One region of the Gordonia sp. GN26 genome, then DNA from elsewhere that is predicted to be linked to it. Evidence: riboswitches for the same ligand, from Rfam matches in the RefSeq annotation. Region 1 holds a riboswitch; the other holds the start of a gene.

Region 1 (9,676 bases):
GTTCCGGAAGATGTTGCACCGACGCACAATCGTCCACTGGACCGATGATCCGACCATCGACTTCGTGCCCGGAACCCTGACCGTCTCGGAGCCCGCCGCCGTCTAGACGGCCTGGCGGTACGCCGACAAACCCTCTCCGACAGAACAACACCCAGCGGCGGGTGGTGGCAACGACGCCACTCACCCGCCGCTGTTCTGTTCCTCCCATCGATCCTGGACAAGGAAGACAACATGACTCTGGAGATCTCCTCCTCAAAGCCGGGCGGTGTGCCCGCACTCGAGGTCAGCTACACCGACGACCCCCAGGTGCTCGCACGAGCTGCCGCCGAGGACTATTCGATGCACATCGTGCCGCCGTCATGGCGGACATCGCGATCGTCGGTGTCGATGGCCTGGTTCGGACTGATGTCCGCCATGTTCTTCGTCGTCGTCGGCGCGACGGTCTCGCTCTCGGTCGGCGCGACCGACGCCCTCATCGGCATCGGACTCTCGGTGCTCGCATACGGCGCCATCAACTCGGTGGCGGCCAAGTTCGCCAATCAGACCGGTACGAGCGTTTCATTGTTCTCGCGCGTCGTCTTCGGACGTGCCGGATCGGCGTTCGCCGCAGCACTTTTCGGCATCACAATTGCCTACTACGTCGTGGCCGAGGGCGCGATCGTCGCGTCTGCGCTACATGCATACTTCGGCGGCCTTCCCATGGCGTTCTGGGCGTTCGTCGTCGTGGCATACCAGGCACCTCTTGCGTGGCGCGGTGTCGCAACGTGGCTCGACAGACTCAACGGGGTGCTGCTGCCCTTGTACGTCCTCGGCCTCGTCGGCTCGGTTGTGTGGGCGATCGTCGAGTACGGATACAGCAACGAATGGCTGACCTACGAGCCGGAGGCCGCCGCCGACCTCGGGGTCCCGGGCTGGTGGTTCTCGTTCGTCATCTACATGGGTGTCTGGGTCGTCACGATGATGGCTTGGGACTACGCACGTTTCGGCCGCCCGCAGGACGCCACGTTCAACGCCCGCGTGTCCTTCGGGACGCCCTTCTACATCGTCACGCTGCTCGTCAATGCGGCGGTCGGCATGTTCCTGGCGCAGACGATCACGATCGCCGGCCCGCTCTCGGAGGAGTCGGCCATTCTCGGCGTCGTCGGCATGATGGGGATCTGGGGCCTGCTCTGGGTCGTCGTCAGCCAGACACGCGTCAACAGCGGCAACTTCTACCTGGCCTCGACCAACTTCCAGAACTTCTTCGCCCGCACCGTGAAGTTCTCGATGCCCCGCACCTTCTGGGTGGGTGTGGTTGCCGTGATCGTGTACCTCATGATGCTCACCAACGTGCTGTCCTGGATCACCACGTCGCTGCAGTACCAGGGCGTGCTCATCGTCGGGTGGGTCGCGATCGCGCTGACCCACATCGGCTGGATGCGCCTTCGAAAGATGCCCGCCGACTCGCTCGAGTTCCGGCCGGGCCGCGTACCGGCGGTCAACCCGGCCGGTGTCGGAGCGTGGGCGACGTCGTCGGTCATCGGCATCGCACTCGTCCTCTTCGGCGGCAGCACCGGTTCTCTCTGGGCACCGCCGGTCGCCTTCCTCGTGGCCGGCGCCATCTATGCGGTTGCTCTCGCCTTCTACCGCGACGGATGGTTCACCATGGAGCGGCCCCACGATCCGCGTTCGGAGGTCGATGACATGTGGGAGGCAAGGATCCGCTGCCACCGATGCGAGGACAGCTACATCGCCTACGAGATGGATCGTGACCCGTCGGCCGATCACGCACCGATCTGCCTGGCGTGTGCGTCCGACGACCTCGAGTTCCAGCGTGCCGCCGACCGCGAGGCGGCCGCGCATCGTCTGAGCTGAATCTTTCCTTCGCGTCGAGAGCCGTCCCGGGTGACCCACCCGGGACGGCTTCGTCGTGAGCCGATGGACGATGGAGGAACCGGTGAACAGCGATTTTGGACGAAGGTTTATATTCGTCTCATTGACACCTCGCGCCCATCGGCCTAGCGTTTTTGGTAACGCATGTGTCCAAACTCAGCGATCAGGAGTGCCCGTCGATGACCATTTCACCGATCGCGTCCGCGACACCGCGGACGGCACACCCTGGCCCGACGGCGCAGACCACCGCCACCACCGAGATCCCGTCACGCCACCCGGACGGTCCGTGCAAGATCCCGATCGGCCTGCGACTCGTCGGCCCCCTGCTGGGCCTGCGCAAACCCGGCCGCGAACTCTTCCGTCACCTCGGCGAACTCCTGACGGTCGGCGACGAACCGGCGGACCGTCTGGTCGAGTGGATGCACACCGCCGGGATGGCTCAGGCGCGTCCGCTCTTCGAGCGGGCTCTGGTGAACGGGATCGACTCGATCGACGACGCCCCGGCCCCACTGCGCGAGTTCTTCGTCGAGGTGGAGACCGCCCCCGACTGGGTTGACCGGGGTCTGATCGAACAGGGCGCGCGCGTGATGCGCAGCGGCGGCGCCGACGGCCTGTACGTCGCACGCGACGTCGCACTGCTGGGTGGTTACCAGTTCGCCGGCTTCAATCAGACGCTGTTGCGCACCGGCGCCCTCGAGAAGGGCTCCAACACACGGTTCGCCGAGACCACCCAGTGGGCGACCGACGTCATCACCGAAAACGGTTTGCTGCCACAGGGAGTCGGCTACCAGTCGACGCTGCGGGTCCGTCTGATCCATGCGATGGTCCGGCGCCACGTCGCTGCGCTCCCCGACTGGGATTCCGACGCCTGGGGACTGCCCATCAACCAGACCGACATGGCCGCGACGCTCGTCGGGGCACTCGTCTCGCCGAGCCTCGGCGTGGTCATGATGGGACTTGTCAACCGCCCCAGCGAATACGACGCCGTCGCACACCTCACCCGATATGCCGGTTGGTTGCTCGGCGTGCAGGACGAGTTCCTGCCCACCAGCTTTCGCGATGCGCTCCGCGTACTCCACCACACCTCGTATGTCCTCTCGACACCCGACGAGACAACCAAGCAGCTCTCGGTGCCGATGGCCGATGATCCGTTGCAGTGGAACTATTCGAGGTTCCCGAAGTTGCGCCGCAAGATCGCACGATCGCAACATCTTTCGGTCACCAGCGGCTTCCTCGGCCCGGCAGCGATGCGCACGCTCGGACTTCCCTTCGTCCCGCCGTGGTATCCGGTGATCCGGTTCCCGGTGAACATCATCCGCTCAGTGCAGGCACAACGGCCGGGCGGACGTGAGCGGGCCGCGATCCGCGGAGCCGCAGAACAGCAAGAGTTCATGCGCATCATGACCGGCGGCGAGGCGACCATCGGACATTCGGCGAAGAAGATAACCGGGCACTGAATTTCAGCCGATCCCCGAATCGGCCAGCACCACGCGGAAGACGAACGCCGCCTCGGGCCCGAGGACCAGGCCCACGAGTTCGATGAGGGTGAGCACGAAACCACGTCCGTGTCCGGGGCCTTTGGAGTCGTCGAGGTGGTGGGCCAGCTCGTGCAGAACCACGAGTTCTCGTAGCGCCCACCTGCCCTCCGCCGATGACGGGATCGCGATCTCCGCGCTCACCAACCTGTCACCGGTGGCCGTCGTCGACCGTGCGTAGTGCGCCGAACCCTGACCGCGGCGTTCACGTACCGATACCGGCTCGGCGGCACGCGGGAACCGCGACCGCACACTCGGCAGTTCGCGCACGCGCCGCACGTAGTCGCGCACCGCATCGATGGACGCGAATCGCGCCTCGGCGGGCAGGGTGAGTTCGGTCCCGGCCAGTTGTACGGTGCGCGACGACGACGCGGTGTCGAAGAGCCGGAAGACGAGACGCTCGGCGTCGTAGTACCGAGCACGCCCGGTGTCACGCGGACTCACGGCATCACCAATGATGATGAGGGTCCGCTGTACCCGAGGGGAGTCTTCATGCGCCGTCCCGACCTGCACGCGATCGGCGAACGTGTGCTGCGAATGCCCGGCGCGACGCTGAGCCTGCGCATCCTCACCGACATCGCGCGCGGCGACGTCACCGACCGCGCGATGACCCTCGCCGCCCAGGCGTTCACCTCGATCCTGCCCATCGTCATCCTGCTGCTCACCCTTCCGGGGAGCGACGTCGTCGACGATGCGTTGAGCGGACTCGGCATCCCGGTGAGCAGGCTCGACCACACCTCGGTGGACAATCCGCAGTCCTTCGCCACCTTCGGGGTCATCGGCGCACTCATGACCATCGCCGGCGCCACCTCCCTGTCACGTGCACTCGGCCGAATGTATGTCGCGATCTGGGGCGTCACCAAACTGCAGTGGCGCGCCTTCTGGCGTTGGGTGATCGTGCTGTTCCTCATCCCCACCGCGGTCACTGCTCAGGGGTTGTCGACCGGCCTCCACGCCGAGACGCTCTTCGGCATCCACCTCGGCGGCAGCGGTCTGCTCGGCATCGTGCTGATCTTCGGAGTGACGGTGGCGATCTGGTCGGCAACCTTCACCGCGATCCCGCAACTGTTGGTGTCCACGCAGGTGCCGCTGCGGCTTCTCGCGCTCAACGGTGTGGGTACGGGTCTGCTGATCACGGCGCTGCTGGCCGGGAGCCGAATCGCCCTGCCCACGCTGGCGTCGGGCACGATCCGCTACTTCGGCACTCTCGGCGTCGTTTTCGTCGCGATCAGCTGGCTGTTCGTGTTCGCCGCGATCCTGGTGGTCACCGCCATCGTCGTGCATGGCGTGGCCACCGACCCCGGACGGGTCGGCACTTGGGTGCGGCGCTGGGCCGGGACCCCCACTCCGTTCACGCCGACCCCGTCAGTCGCCTGGTACGACCGAACCGACTGAGCCCAGCGACCGACCGCTGTTCACGCCTCGAGAGCGCCTCGCGCGCCGCCGAACTCGCGGTCGGCACCGATCTTGGCCCGACGTCCCGCCCGGTCCCCTGCCTGTCGGGCGGCCTCCGAGTAGCCGGCCGACGCACTCGACGGTCGCCACGTGCCGCGCGCGGTGGACTCGGTCTTGTAGAAATCGGTGACCTCGAGTTCCTTGTTGCGCAGAGCCAGCGCCGTCGAACGTTCGGCTTCACCGGACTTTTGTTCGGCGTCGAGTGCTTCTTCGCGGGCAGCATCGCGGGCCTCGCTGAGACGTTTGCCGATGCGTTCGGCGAAGGCCGACTGGAAGTTGAGGCGCGCGGTGATCGGCGACAGCGGCTTCTCCTCGATCACCCGGCGCGCCTGCCAGCCGCTGCCCTTCGTGACGACGCGCGCGAAGGTCTCCCCCTTGTACGCCCCCGACCGCAGGTAGGCATCGCTGGCGGCGACCATCTGGATGATCAGCGACGTGTACAGCGCCTCGCAGGCGTCGATGTCGGCCTCGTAGCCGTAGGCGAGGACGAAAGTCGAGTTGCTGGCGACGTCTACTGTCACGTCGTTCGCCATGGTGATCGCCACGAACAGTTGCACGTAGGTGCGCAGGCCACGCTTGCCCGGCTCGCCGATCTTGATCTGCCGGGAGATCGGGGTGACCTTCCTGCGCGCGGCCGGATCGTGCGCGCGGGCCACGGCGAGATCGATCGACGACGCCGTGGCGAGGCGCTGTGCGGCCTGCATGAACGTCTCGGCCTCATGCTCGTTGTCGGTGTTCTCCGCCTGTCGCAGGAGGGCGGAGATCCGGGTGAGCAGCTTGTCGTCGCGCATGTAGTTCAGACTATCGGCGCGCCCGATCGGTTCCATCGGACCGCGGACGAGCCGGGAAGGCCAGGTCGGAGACCCCTCAGCTCTCGGGCGACCAGCGGGCGACGTCGTCCTTGCCCACGGGCCGCTCCTGGGTGGCACGCTGCGTCATCCGGAGGTTGTTCCCGAACGGGTCGCGGAAGGCGCAGTCGATCCCGTACGGCTGTTCCTCGGGGTCCTGGGTTAACTCGACGCCCTTCGCGACGAGGGCAGCGTGCGTACCCCGGCAGTCGTCGGTCGAGAAGATCGTGACCGGCATCGCGCCCTGCGTGACCAGTTCGCGGACCTTGGCCACAGCGTCGTCGGAAAGCGATGGAGGCCCGGGCCTCTCGAGGAGGATGAGACGGTCCGGCTGCCCGGGTGGTGCGACCGTCAGCCACCGCATGAATCCCATGTCGACGTCGGTGTCGACGGTGAACCCGAGCTCGCCGACGTAGAATTCGAGCGCCGCGTCCTGGTCGAGGACGTAGATGGAGTGGATGGCAATTCCGGTGATCATGAGCCCGACGATACGACTGCGGCGCCGACGGGCGCTTCCCCGGAATTGCTCGACGCCGGGAGCGAAGCGAGCGGGTCGAATTCACGCGGCTCGGTCGGCCCGGTCGGTATCGTCCAGCGCCGCACGAAGCGTCCCGGCACAGGCACCGGGGAGACGTGCCGACGGTAGCCGGACGGGCTGCAGCCGATGATCGTGGTGAAGGTCCGGCCGAAGGTGCAGTGTGACTCGCGGTCAGCGCTTCTCGCAGGCGATGCCGTCGTTGTCGCGATCGCTCTCGTCGTTGGCGTCGTAAAGGGCCTGGTCGACGGTGAAGTTCGTGACCGGGGTGCTCGTTGTCGAGTCGACGGCGCCCGGCTGTCCGACACCGTGTGGGTAGTCGGCGTTGAGCGCCTTGCAGTTGGCGTAGTCGGTCGCAGCCGAGGCGGGTGCCGCCGCCATCAGCGGTGCGATCGCCATCGACGCCGCAGCGACAAACCCCAGAACCGTCTTGCGCGAACCACTCATCGTCGAACCTTCTCTCACACCGATGTGACCAGGTGAAACTACCCCGACGTGGCGTCGACATCCGCATCCTGGAGTGAGATTGGTCCGCCTGAGGGACAGTGACTCGAGGACGATCGCCGCCTCCGAAGGCCAGCGCTGAACGGAATCAGCGAATCATTGCCGGAAGTGACGATCGTGCCCTACAACCCGAATCGCGACTGCATTGCGCGCAGCGTCTCCGCCGATGCGAGCAGGCCCGCCTCCTCGTCCGACGACAGCGGCACCTCGAGGCGCGTCTGCGCACCTCCGCGGTCGACGACGGTCGGCAGGGACAGGCATACATCCTCGAGTCCGGAGAAGCCGGAGGCGACCGTCGAGACCGGCAGGACACGATGCTCGTCGTTCAGAACGGCTTCGACAATCCGCGTGGCAGCGAGGCCGATGGCGTAGTTGGTGGCACCCTTGCCCTCGATGATCGCGTAGGCCGCATGCACGACCTCGTTCCGGATACGTTCGCGCGCAACGGCATCCATCTCCGGACGTCCAGGCAGCGGCTTCCACGACGTCAGTGGCACCCCGCCGATCGTCGCCGACGACCACAACGGGATCTCACTGTCCCCGTGTTCGCCGACGATATAGGAATGCACACTCTGGACCGCCACCCCACAGTGCTGCGCGATGAGGAACCGCAGCCGCGACGAGTCGAGAACGGTTCCGGAACCGAACAGCTGATTCGACGGCAGACCGGTGATCCGCTGCGCGGCATAGGTGACGACGTCGACCGGGTTGGTCACCATGAGATAGATCGCATAGGGCGCGACCTCGAGCACACCGGGCAGGATCGATCGGGTCAAACCGATTGTGGCCTCGGCCAATTCGAGACGCGACTGTCCCGGCTTCTGTTTGGCTCCGGCGGTGAACACGACGACGTCGGCGTCGGCGCACACCGACACGTCGTCGGATCCGAGGATGTCGGCACGGGGCACGAACTCCAGCCCGTGCGAGAGGTCGAGAACTTCGGCGGTGACCTTCGGCGCCTTGATGTCCAGGAGGGCGACGGTCCGCGCCACTCCCCGGATCAGTGCCGAGTAGGCGATCGCGGTGCCCACCGCGCCCGCGCCGATGATGGCAAGTTTCGTGGGTCGTCCGTCCATCGGATCACCGTCCGCCTCGGTTCGATTCGCGACTGTTGCGCGGCACTGTCGGCACCCAGCGTAAGACCTCCCGACGTCGCGCGCCCGGTTCGGCCAACCGGGCGATGGCGCAATCTCCACGAGAGTGTTGCTAGCCTCACCTCCAGAGAGCGGTCGCACCTGCACACGCGGGTGCCAGGGAACCTGGTGCGAATCCAGGACTGGCGCGCAGCGGTATGGGGGACGGACCCGACAGCAAGCCACTGGGGCAACCCGGGAAGGCGTCGGGTTCGGATGAACCCGAGTCCGAATACCTGCCGTTCTCGTCGAGTCCACCCGGCATCTCGCGCACAGATGCCCAGACCGAAGGCAGTTCCACACGTGTCCCGTCCTCCCGACGGCACGACGATGATCGCCACCGACACGTCGGTACGGCGACTTCCGTCGTTGCCTCTTGCCCTGATTCTTCTCGCGCTCACGCTGGTGAGCGTCGCGGTCGCCACTGCTTTCGGCGCCGAGACGATCCCCATCGGTGACGTCTGGCGAACCGTCGCCGGACGCCTGCAAGGCGATGATCTCGACGCCGCCCACGCCGTGATCATCTGGGATCTCCGATTACCGCGTTCGATACTCGCGGCGATCGTCGGCGCAGGCCTGGCCCTCGCCGGCGCCGTCATGCAGGCCCTGGTCCGCAACCCACTCGCCGAGCCGTACCTGCTGGGCGTGTCGGCCGGCGCCGCGGTCGGCGCGACGGCGGTCATCACTCTCGGATCGTTTGCTGCGCTGGGTGTCTGGGCGCTGTCCGGCGGCGCGCTGATCGGCGCGCTCGCGGCCTCGGTCACGGTCTATGCCGTAGCCCGGGCGCAGGGCGGACTGACTGCCCTGCGCCTGATCCTCTCCGGAGTGGTGCTGTCGTCGGCGTTCATGGCGATGTCTTCCCTTCTGGTCTTCACCGCTGCCGACCCGCACGCCGCCGACAACGTGATGTTCTGGATGCTGGGCAGCGTCGCCGGCGCGACCTGGGCCAAAGTACAGATCGCGGGGGTCGTCGTCGTGGTCACGGTGTTCGGCATGCTCGCGATCCACTCCTGGCTCGACGCCTACGCAGCCGGGACCGACACCGCGACGTCCCTCGGGGTTCCCGTGCGCGCCATGCGAAACGCGTTGTTCGCGGTCCAGGGAATCCTGGTCGGCGTCCTGGTCGCGGTCGCGGGCGGGATCGGGTTCGTCGGCTTGATCGTTCCCCACGCTGCACGCCTGCTGGTGGGTGCGACGCACCGGGCGATGATTCCCGTCGCGGTCTGCGGCGGCGCGCTGTTCCTGGTGTGGGTCGATGTCATCTCGCGAGTGGCCGCGGCGCCGCGCGAGATGCCGTTGGGCATCGTGACCGGACTCATCGGCGCACCGATCTTCCTGTTCCTGATGGGACGCCGTCAGTACGTGTTCGGCGGCGGATCCTGATGCCCGCCGACTCACGCTCGATGTCGTTGCGCGCGACGGGCCTCAGCTGTCGTCGCGGCGCCCGTACGATCCTGCGCGGGGTGGACCTCGACGTCCCGGCCGGAACCCGGCTCGCCATCGTCGGCCCCAACGGGACGGGCAAGAGCACGTTGCTCCGAACCCTGTGCGGTCTCGAACAACCGTCGTCCGGGCGTATCCGACTGGCCGACGACGATCTCGGTCGCCTTCCGGCGCGGCGTCGCGCGTTGTCGATCGCCGTCGTCGGTCAGGATGAACACCCGTCGGCCGAACTCACGGTCGCAGAAGCCGTGGGGCTGGGACGCACGCCGTACCGATCTGCATGGGCGACGCGCAATTCCGACGACGACGAGATCATCCGGTCGGCCCTGGCGCAGGTCGGACTGGGCGGCT
Region 2 (9,676 bases), on a different contig from region 1:
CTGCTTCTCCCCGGTATCGTTCCCCCACCTCTTCGGTGGTCAGGGGTCCGAGCCAGCGGAGCAGGTCGACCACGTCCTCGGCGTCACGCGCCTGCCGCTCGGGGGACAGACGTTGCAGGCGGGCGATGACCTCGGCGATGACCCCGGGGTCGAGCAGTTCGCGGAGATCCACCCGGCCGAGCAGTTGTGCGAGGAGGCTGGTGTCGAGGGACAGTGCAGCCGCCCGGCGTTCGGCGAGTGGAGCGTCGTCGGCGTACATGAAGGCGCCGACGTAGCCGAACAGCAGCGACGCCGCGAACGGCGACGGACTCGGGGTCTCGGTCTCCACGACGCGAATGCGGCGTGACCGGATGCGGCCGAGCAGATCGAGCAGTGCCGGGAGGTCGTACACGTCCTGCAGGCACTCGCGAACCGCCTCGAGCACGATCGGGAAGTCCGGGAACTTCGATGCGACGGAGAGCAATTGGGCGCTGCGCTGGCGCTGCTGCCAGAGCGGCGCGCGCCGGCCGGGATCGCGCCGCGGCAGAAGCAGTGCGCGAGCGGCACATTCGCGGAACCGTGACGCGAACATCGACGAGTCGGCGAGGCCGTCGGTGACGAGCTGCTCGACCTCGTCGGGATCGAGGAGGAATACGTCGGCACCCGGGGGAGCGTCGTCGGTGTCGGGGAGACGCAGGATGATCCCGTCGTCGGACGCGGTGGTGGCGCCCTCGATGCCCAGCGTCGCGAGGAGTCGCTGGGAGATGGCGCTCGCCCACGGCGCGTGGACGCGCAGGCCGTAAGGCGAGTGCAGGATGACGCGCCAGTCGCCGAGTTCGTCGCGGAACCGTTCGACGACGAGCGTCCGGTCGGTGGGGAGGTGACCGGTCGCCTCGCGCTGCTCGGCGATGAGGGTGGCGAGGTTGGTGCGGGCGTTCTCGGTGAGTCCCAACCGTTCGGCATGGGTGTCGAGCTTGCCGGGATCGGCGATGGCCCCGGTGAACGCACCGATCGCCGCACCCAGTTCGGCGGGCCGCCCGATGGCGTCGCCGATCCAGAACGGCAGCCGGCCGGGTTGCCCGAAAGCCGGCGACACCAGGACGCGGTCGTGGGTGATGTCCTCGATGCGCCAGCTGGTCGCGCCGAGGGCGAACACGTCGCCGACCCGCGACTCGTAGACCATCTCCTCGTCGAGTTCGCCTACGCGCGTTGACTTCTCGCCGACCATGAAGACGCCGAAGAGCCCGCGGTCGGGGATCGAGCCGCCGGAGGTCACGGCGAGTCGTTGGGCGCCTCGGCGTCCCGTGATCACGCCCGCGTCGCGGTCCCAGTTGACCCGCGGCCGCAGTTCGGCGAACTCGTCGGAGGGGAAGCGCCCGGCGATGAGGTCGAGGGTCGCGTCGAAGACCCCGCGCCCGAGATCGCGGTAGGGCGCCGCGCGGCGCACGACCTCGTACCAGTGGTCGACCTCGAGATCGTCGACGGCGGCGGCTGCGATGGTCTGCTGCGCGAGGATGTCGAGGGGGTTCTGGGGAACCTTGATCTCCTCGATCGCGCCGTCGAGCATGCGGCCGACGGTGACCGTGCAGTGCAGCAGGTCGGTGCGGTGTTTGGGGTAGAGGATGCCCTGGCTGATCTCGCCGACCTGGTGGCCGGCGCGACCGATGCGCTGCAGGCCGCTGGCCACCGACGGCGGGGCCTCGACCTGGATCACCAGATCGACTGCTCCCATGTCGATGCCGAGTTCGAGCGAGCTGGTCGCCACGACGCAGGACAGGCGACCGGCCTTGAGGTCGTCCTCGATCTGCGCGCGCTGCTCCTTGCTCACCGAGCCGTGGTGCGCCCGCGCGAGGACGGCCTCGGCACCGGAACTCGCGCCGCTGCCCATCACGAAGGCGGGAGCCCCACCCGCGACCGTCGGGTTGGCGGTGGCCTCGGTCGTGACGCCCTGCCGCTCCGCGTGGATCTCGTTGAGCCGAGCGGTCAGTTTCTCGGCGAGGCGCCGGGAGTTCGCGAACACGATGGTCGCCCGGTTGGCCTCGATCTGGTCGACGATCGACGCCTCCACGTACGGCCACAGCGACCCGGCCGTGGGGGAGAAGGCGTCGTCGAGCTCGGCGGAGTCCGCACCCTCGGGGCCGGGTGCCGGCGGGATGTTCGCCATGTCCTCGACCGGCACGTCGACGCGGAGATCGAAGGTCTTGTCGGCCTTGGGCTTGACCACCTGGCAGGGCGCCGACCCGGAGAGGAACCCGGCGACCACCTCGGGCGGCCGGACGGTCGCCGACAGTCCGATCCGCTGCGCGGGCTTGTCGAGCAGCTCGTCGAGGCGTTCGAGGGTGAGTGCGAGGTGTGTGCCGCGTTTGGTCGCGGCGACCGCGTGGACCTCGTCGACGATGATCGCCTCCACGTCGGTGAGGCTCTCCCGTGCCGCGGAGGTCAGCATGAGGTACAGCGACTCCGGCGTGGTGATCAGGATGTCGGGCGGGGTCTTCACCAGCGCGCGGCGGTCGGCGGCCGAGGTGTCGCCGGAGCGGACGCCGACCGTGATGTTCGGTTCGGGGAGGTTGAGTTCCTGCGCCGCGCGCGTGATCCCGGTGAGCGGTGCGCGCAGGTTGCGCTCGACGTCGACGGCGAGGGCCTTGAGCGGCGAGATGTAGACGACCTTGGTGCCCGGACGGCGCTCACCGGGGTCGGCGGCGAGTCGGTCGAGCGCCCACAGGAATGCCGCGAGGGTCTTGCCGGAGCCGGTCGGGGCGATGACGAGGGTGTTCGCTCCGTCGGCGATCGAGGTCCAGGCGCCCTTCTGGGCTGCGGTCGGCTTGGTGAACGCTCCCGTGAACCATCGCCGGGTGGGGGCGGTGAATCGATCGAGAACAGAGGGGCGGGGCATCTATCCACTATGTCTCACATGTGTGACAGGTCGGGGTATACAGTCGACACACGCCTGTACGGGGAATCCGGTGAGAATCCGGAACGGTCGCGCCACTGTGAACGCCGACTCGGGGACGCGGTCGAGGGATTCGACGGTGCCCCAGAGAAGACGTGAGTCAGGATGCCGTGCCGGCGGTATCTGATCCACAACTCTCCGACGCGAGATCGGCGAAAGGACAATCCCATGACGGGTCCCCGTACGTCCGAAGCAGTCAAACCCTCTCCGCGCGCCCTGGCGGTACCGAATCTCTCGGTCGCGAGCGCAGCGCTCTGGCTGAGCCTCACGGTCCTCCTGGCCGGGCTCGCCTACTACTTCCTCGGCTACGACCAGGGGGTCGTGTCGGTGTTCGGCGAGAACACCTATGTGCACGAGTTCGTGCACGACTCCCGCCACTTCCTCGGCTTTCCCTGCCACTGAGTCGGCCTGACCGAAGAGGTAGGGACAAGTTCACATGGAGAAGAAATTCATCGGCGCAGGTCTGCTCTCGGGCCTGATCGCCGGAATCATCTCGTTCGTCTTCGCGCGGTTCTATCTCGAACCCGTGGTGTCGAAGGCCGTCGACTACGAGGGCGAGCGCTCGGAAGCCGAAGAGGCGCTGGCTCACGCAGCCGGCGGTCATTCACACGGCGAGGGTGGTGAGGTCTTCACCCGCGCGATGCAGGAGAACCTCGGCGCCGGAGTCGGCAACCTGGTGTTCGCCCTGTGCATGGGGGCGTTCTTCGCAGTTGCCTTCACCGTGCTGTGGAGCCACCTGGGCAATCGGTATCCGGCCGTCGACGCCCGGGCGGTCGCCGGGGCCCTCGGGGCGATCGGTTTCGTCGCCGTCTTCGGTGTGCCGTTCTTCGCCTACCCGGCCAACCCGCCCGCGGTCGGGGACGACGACACGATCGGGGAACGGACGGGTGCATTCCTGACCGTCACCATCGTGTCGGTCGTGCTGATGATCGTGGCCGTCGTTCTCGCGCTGTGGCTGCGGCCGCGGATCGGCGGACTGGTGTCGGCCGTGGTGGGCGGCGCCGCGTACGTGATCGCGGTCGGCATCACCATCGCGCTGTTGCCGACGTTCAGCGAGGTGCCGGAGCCGGTGCGCAACGACGCCGGCCAGATCGTGTTCCCCGGCTTCCCCGCGGACGTCGTCGCCGACTTCCGCGTGTACACGATCACCAACCAGGTCATCCTCTGGACGGTGCTGACGGTGACCTTCGCGCTGGTCCTCGGCGCGATGGCGCGGTCGGAGAGCCCGGCCACCTCCCGGACGGTCGACGCCGCCCAGAGCTGAGCGCCTTGATTCATGCAGATCATCACCGCCGGGCGCACCGGTCCCAACCGATCGGTGCGCTTCGGCGGTGAAGCGCCCCTCGACGACCGCGGTCGCCGCGACATCGAAGCGTTGGCGGCGTCGGTCGTCGGGGCCCTGACCTTCTGTGGGCCGGAACCCGCGACACTCGAGAGCGTCCGGCTCCTGGGCGGTCGCCCCGAGATCGACGAGGAACTCCGCACGCTCGACGTCGGAACCTGGGCGGGATCGGCGCCCGAGGAGATCGATCCTCGCGAGCTGGCGGTCTTCTTCACCGACCCGGCGGCCCGGCCCCACGGCGGCGAGAGCGTCGAGGAGTTCGTGATGCGGGTGCACGACCGGCGCAACACCCTGAACGCCGACGTGGCGACGGTCGTCGTGGCGATGCCTGTTGCACAGGCACTTCTGTGTGACGACGCCGCGGGGTACTTCCGGGTCGAGGTCCGGCCGGCGACCTCCTACTTCTGGCCGGCCCCTGAGAATTCGCCCTGAAGAAACAGATCCGCGGGGACGTACCTAGACATCGCGAGTGACTCCTGACACAGTTGAGTCGGCAAAACTGAAACGTGTTCGCCCCCGGCGGGCACTGTCTGGGGAGAGTGACGATGTTCGAGTGGTCCGAAGAAGATCTGATGGTGCGGGACGCGTTGCGCGCGTTCATCGACAAGGAGATCCGACCACATCTCGACGAGCTCGAGTCCGGCGTGCTGCCTCCGTACGACATCACCCGCAAGCTGCTCTCGACCTTCGGGGTCGACGCGATGGCCAAGGACGCGCTCGAGAAGGAACTCGAGGCAGAGGCCAACGGGGAGAAGAAGAAATCGTCCGGCGACGGCGGCGGTATGAGCGGCTCGATGTTCATGATGGTCAACATCGAACTGGCAGGTGTGTGTCTGGGACTCGTCGCCTCGCTCGGTGTGAGCATGGGCCTGACCGCCTCGACGATCCGCGGCAAGGGCACGCTCGCACAGAAGAAGCGCTGGCTGCCCGAGCTGGTCACCATGGAGAAGGTCGGCGCCTGGGCGATCACCGAACCCGACTCGGGGTCCGACGCCCTCGGCGGCATGAAGACCACCGTTCGCCGCGACGGTGACGACTACATCCTCAACGGCCAGAAGACGTTCATCACCAACGGTCCGTACGCCGACACCATCGTCGTGTTCGCGAAGCTCGACGACGGCAGCGGCACCCCCATGCGTGACCGCAAGGTGCTGTCTTTCGTCCTCGACAAGGGCATGCCGGGCCTCACACAGGGCAAGCCGTTCAAGAAGATGGGCATGATGAGCTCGCCCACCGGTGAGCTGTTCTTCGACAACGTCCGGGTCGGCAAGGACCGTCTGCTCGGCGAGACCGAGGACACCGGTCAGGATTCGCGCGGTTCCGAAGGTGCCAAGGCCGGTTTCACCGCCGAACGCGTCGGAATCGCCGCGCTCTCGCTCGGCATCATCAACGAGGCCCAGCGCCTGTCGATCGACTACGCCAAGACGCGCAAGCTGTGGGGCCAGGAGATCGCCCAGTTCCAGCTCATCCAGCTCAAGCTCGCCGAGATGGAGATCGCCCGCATCAATGTGCAGAACATGCTCTTCAGTGCGATCGAGCGGGGCAAGGCGGGCAAGCCGCTGAGCCTCTCGGAGGCGTCGGCGATGAAGCTCTACTCGTCGAAGGCCGCCACCGACGTCGCGATGGAAGCCGTCCAGCTGTTCGGCGGCAACGGTTACATGGCCGAGTACCGGGTCGAGCAGCTCGCCCGAGATGCCAAGTCGCTCATGATCTATGCCGGCAGCAACGAGATCCAGGTGACCCACGTCGCCAAGGGACTCCTGCGCGGCTGACCTACGCGTTTCATCGCTCGAAACCGCGCTCAGAGCGGTTTCGAGCGATGAACTGGTTAGCGCCGGTCGGCGTCAGTACTCCGCTCTGGGATTCCAGGTCGAGACGGCCCAGATGACGACCACGTCGAGTGCGATGACCAGAATCGACCACCACGGGTAATAGGGCAGCCACAGGAAGTTCGCGATGATGGACAGGCCGGCGATCACGATGGCGGTGAACCGGGCCCAACCCGCCCCGCCGACGAGGCCGGCACCGACGATGATGGCGATGGCTCCGAGCACGATGTGAATCCAGCCCCACGTCGTGAAATCGAACTTGTAGACGTATTCGACGCCGCGGATGAACACCTCGTCTTCGGCGACCGCGGCGATCCCCTGGGCGAGCTGGACGACTCCGACGACGATCAGGATGATCGCGGCGCCGATGGACGTCCCCGCGGCGACTCCCTGCTTGGTAGACAGGGTTCCGCGCTCTTCTCCGGGTGCAATGTGTGTCATGACGCCCTCCTCTGGACTGTGGACAGTGAGGAGTGTGCGACTCGGCGAGAGGAATTCGCAGGGTTTCCGGAGAACTGTTCGATATCTGGTCCCGAAAAGAACTCTCAAATGAAATGAGTTGGGCGCCAACTCGTGAGGGAACGAGACTCGGGTTTACCAATCATTTTTAGGGTGTTTGTCACACCATTACGTCGGTTCTTTCTCGACGGCTTCGGGATGCGTGAGACGCCAGATCCGGTCTCTCGACATGGGCGTCTCGTACGGGCGGACATCGAGGGCCCGACGGATGGCGTTGGCCAGTGCGGGCGCCACCGGGTTGAAGGGTGACTCCGACATCGACTTCGCGCCGAAAGGTCCAAGTTGGTCGGCGGTTTCGGCGAAGTACACCTCGGTGAACGGGATGTCCGCCATCTGGGGGACACGATAGGTGCGGAACACCTTGGTCACAGGTGATCCGTTCTCGAGCATGATCTCCTCGAAGAGGGCGGCGCCGATACCCTGTGCGACACCGCCTTCGACCTGGCCGCGACACTGCTCGGGGTTCATCACGGTGCCGGCGTCGGAGGCGTGGACCGACTGCAGGATCGCGACGGTACCGGTCTCGGTGTCGACCGCCACCCGGAAAGCCTGCACATCGAATGCGATGGAACGCATCTCGCCCCGTTCCTCACCGATGGCGACGGCGCGCGGACCGTCCGGGTACCGCACGCGGTGGCGCTCGTCGACCACGTCGATCAGCTCGCGGAATCCGATCAGCCGATCGCCGGCCACCGCACCGTCCGGACGCAGTTCGACGCGTTCGGCATCGACGCCGGTGAGTCGGCGCGCGGCGTCGACGAGCGTGTCGCGCAGCGCGAGGGAGGCGCCGTACACAGCTTTTCCGGCGACGGTGGTACCCGCAGAGGCGAACGCCCCGGTGTCGTGTGGGACGGCGTCGGTGTCCCCGTGCCACAACGAGACCCGGCCCGGATCGGTCGACAGCGCCGAGGCGACGATCTGCGTGTGCACCGTCGTCGTACCGTTGCCGAACTCGCAGGTACCGACGCCGACGTGGTAGATGCCCGCGGAGTCGACGGCGACCGTGACATCGGCGAAGTGACCGCGCGGGGCCATCGTGGCGATCGCGGAGATCGCCATCCCCTCACCGACCCGCCATCGCGGGGCGGGCGGGACGACGGCGCCGTTGCCGCGGCGCAGAGCGGATTCGGCGAGGTCGAGGCACTGGTCGAGACCGTAACTGCCGTTTACCAGGTCGACCTCGGGGTCGGGACGCGCGATGAGGAGCGGATCGCCGTCGGAGACGGCATTGCGTCGTCGGAGTTCGAAGGGGTCGATGCCGAGTCGGACCGCGAGTTCGTCCATCGCCGATTCGACCGCGAAGATCACCTGGCCCAGGCCGTACCCGCGGAAGGCGCCCGACGGCGGGTTGTTGGTGTAGACGGCCTCGGCGTCGATCCGCTTGACCGGGCAGTTGTACACCGAGACCGATTCGGCGCACGCATGGAACATGACGCCGATCGCGTGGTTGCCGTATGCGCCCGTGTCGGAGAGCATGTCCACGCGAAGGGCGGTGAGCCGGCCGTCGTCGTCGGCGCCGAGATCCACGGTCACGCGCATGGGGTGGCGGTAGGTCGTCCGCGTCATCTCGTCGGTGCGGGTCATCTCGTACACGCAGGGTCGGCCGGTACGCAGGGTGGCGACCGCGGCGAGATCCTCGGTCAGCATCTCCTGTTTGCCGCCGAATCCGCCGCCGACGCGGCCGCTGAACACCCGGACCTTCTCGGGCGGGAGGTCGAGGAGTCGCGCGAGTTCGTCGCGCACCAGGAACGGGACCTGTGTGCTCGTGCGGACCACCAGACGACCGGTGGCATCGGTCCAGGCGATCGAACCGTGGGTCTCCAACTGGGCGTGGCTGACCCGCCCGGTGCGCCAGGTTCCGTGCACGGTCGTCGACGACGCGGCGAGCGCTTCCTCGACGTCGCCGCCGAACCCTTCGTGGAAGGTGGCGACGATGTTCTGATCGGCCGCCACGACACGGTCTTCCGGGGTGCGGTCGGGATGGAGAACCGGGGCCCCGGGGGAGCGTGCCTCCTCGGGGTCGAAGACCGCGGGAAGCTCCTCGTAGTCGACGCGGATCAGCGCCGCGGCCTGTTCGGCGATCCCGGGGGTCGCCGCGACGACGGCTGCGACGCGTTGCCCGACGAAACGCACGATGGGATCGAAGACCAGTGTGTCGTCCGGATCTTCGAGGCGGTTCTGGTGGCGCCCCGTGGAAAACCTTGGCGTCGAGACATTTTCGTGGGTCAGGATCGCCTCGACGCCGGGGAGGGCGGACGCGTCGCTGGTGTCGATGGAGAGAATGCGTGCATGCGCGTGCGGCGAACCGAGTACGTGGATGTGCAGTGCACCCTCGACGGGGACGTCGAAGGTGTATGCCTCGGTGCCGGTCACGACGCGCCGGGCCGCCGGCGGGCACACCGAGGTGCCGACCCCTGCGCTGCTCTCGCCGTTCGTGCTCCCGCCCGGGTGCGGCCCATCGGACGCCACGGCGTTTCCGATCGCGTCCCTGATAGAGCGATACCCGGTGCAGCGGCAGATGTTTCCCTTCATCCGACGCGGCAGGTCGGGGAGGTCGTCCGGGGTGAGGGTCGAGGCGGTGACGATCATGCCTGCGGTGCAGAACCCGCACTGGAAGCCGAAGTTGTCCACGAAGGACTGCTGTACCGGGTGCAGGTCGTCGGGGGTGCCGAGGCCGGCGACCGTGGTCACCGACTTCCCCGCGATGCGCTGTGCGGGGAAGATGCATGAGTGCACGGGCTGTCCGTCGACGAGGACCGAACACGCACCGCAATCGCCTGCGTCGCAACCCTTCTTCACCTCGAAGTGGGCATGCTGGCGCAGGAGCATCCGAAGGCATTGCCCCGCAGACGGTTCGGCCTCGATCTTCTCGCCGTTGACCTCGAACTCCATCGTCCTACCCCGTCCCGTCGAGCTCGACGCGGATCTCCTCGGCGAGAACCGCCGACACCCCGCGGCGCCAGTCTGCCGATCCCAGCGGATCGGTGTAGTAACCGGGGGCGGTGACGATGTCGTGACGCAACCGGTCCGCGGTCGGCGGGCTCGGATACCGCAGCA

The links. A riboswitch is a leader RNA that binds a small molecule or an ion and turns the genes downstream of it on or off. The one in region 1 is predicted to bind cobalamin.
Region 2: another riboswitch for cobalamin. It lies ahead of OK17_RS06160 (CbtB domain-containing protein); the one in region 1 lies ahead of OK17_RS04650 (FecCD family ABC transporter permease).

The regions. Positions count from the first base shown of each region.
Region 1 covers NZ_JSYC01000013.1:12,953-22,628, forward strand. Annotated here, with positions in the region: gene OK17_RS04605 (hydantoinase B/oxoprolinase family protein) at 1-106, shown strand, start outside; gene OK17_RS04610 (purine-cytosine permease family protein) at 232-1,854, shown strand; gene OK17_RS04615 (oxygenase MpaB family protein) at 2,052-3,329, shown strand; gene OK17_RS04620 (TIGR04338 family metallohydrolase) at 3,333-3,851, opposite strand; gene OK17_RS04625 (hypothetical protein) at 3,900-4,802, shown strand; gene OK17_RS04630 (DUF2786 domain-containing protein) at 4,823-5,653, opposite strand; gene OK17_RS04635 (VOC family protein) at 5,730-6,188, opposite strand; gene OK17_RS04640 (excalibur calcium-binding domain-containing protein) at 6,420-6,692, opposite strand; gene OK17_RS04645 (L-lactate dehydrogenase) at 6,872-7,825, opposite strand; cobalamin riboswitch at 7,959-8,140, shown strand; gene OK17_RS04650 (FecCD family ABC transporter permease) at 8,213-9,265, shown strand; gene OK17_RS04655 (ABC transporter ATP-binding protein) at 9,265-9,676, shown strand, end outside.
Region 2 covers NZ_JSYC01000017.1:5,607-15,282, reverse strand. Annotated here, with positions in the region: gene OK17_RS06165 (ATP-dependent helicase) at 1-2,872, opposite strand, end outside; cobalamin riboswitch at 2,883-3,061, shown strand; gene OK17_RS06160 (CbtB domain-containing protein) at 3,098-3,331, shown strand; gene OK17_RS06155 (CbtA family protein) at 3,366-4,193, shown strand; gene OK17_RS06150 (histidine phosphatase family protein) at 4,206-4,703, shown strand; gene OK17_RS06145 (acyl-CoA dehydrogenase family protein) at 4,817-6,043, shown strand; gene OK17_RS06140 (DUF7144 family membrane protein) at 6,116-6,541, opposite strand; gene OK17_RS06135 (molybdopterin-dependent oxidoreductase) at 6,728-9,511, opposite strand; gene OK17_RS06130 (FAD binding domain-containing protein) at 9,516-9,676, opposite strand, start outside.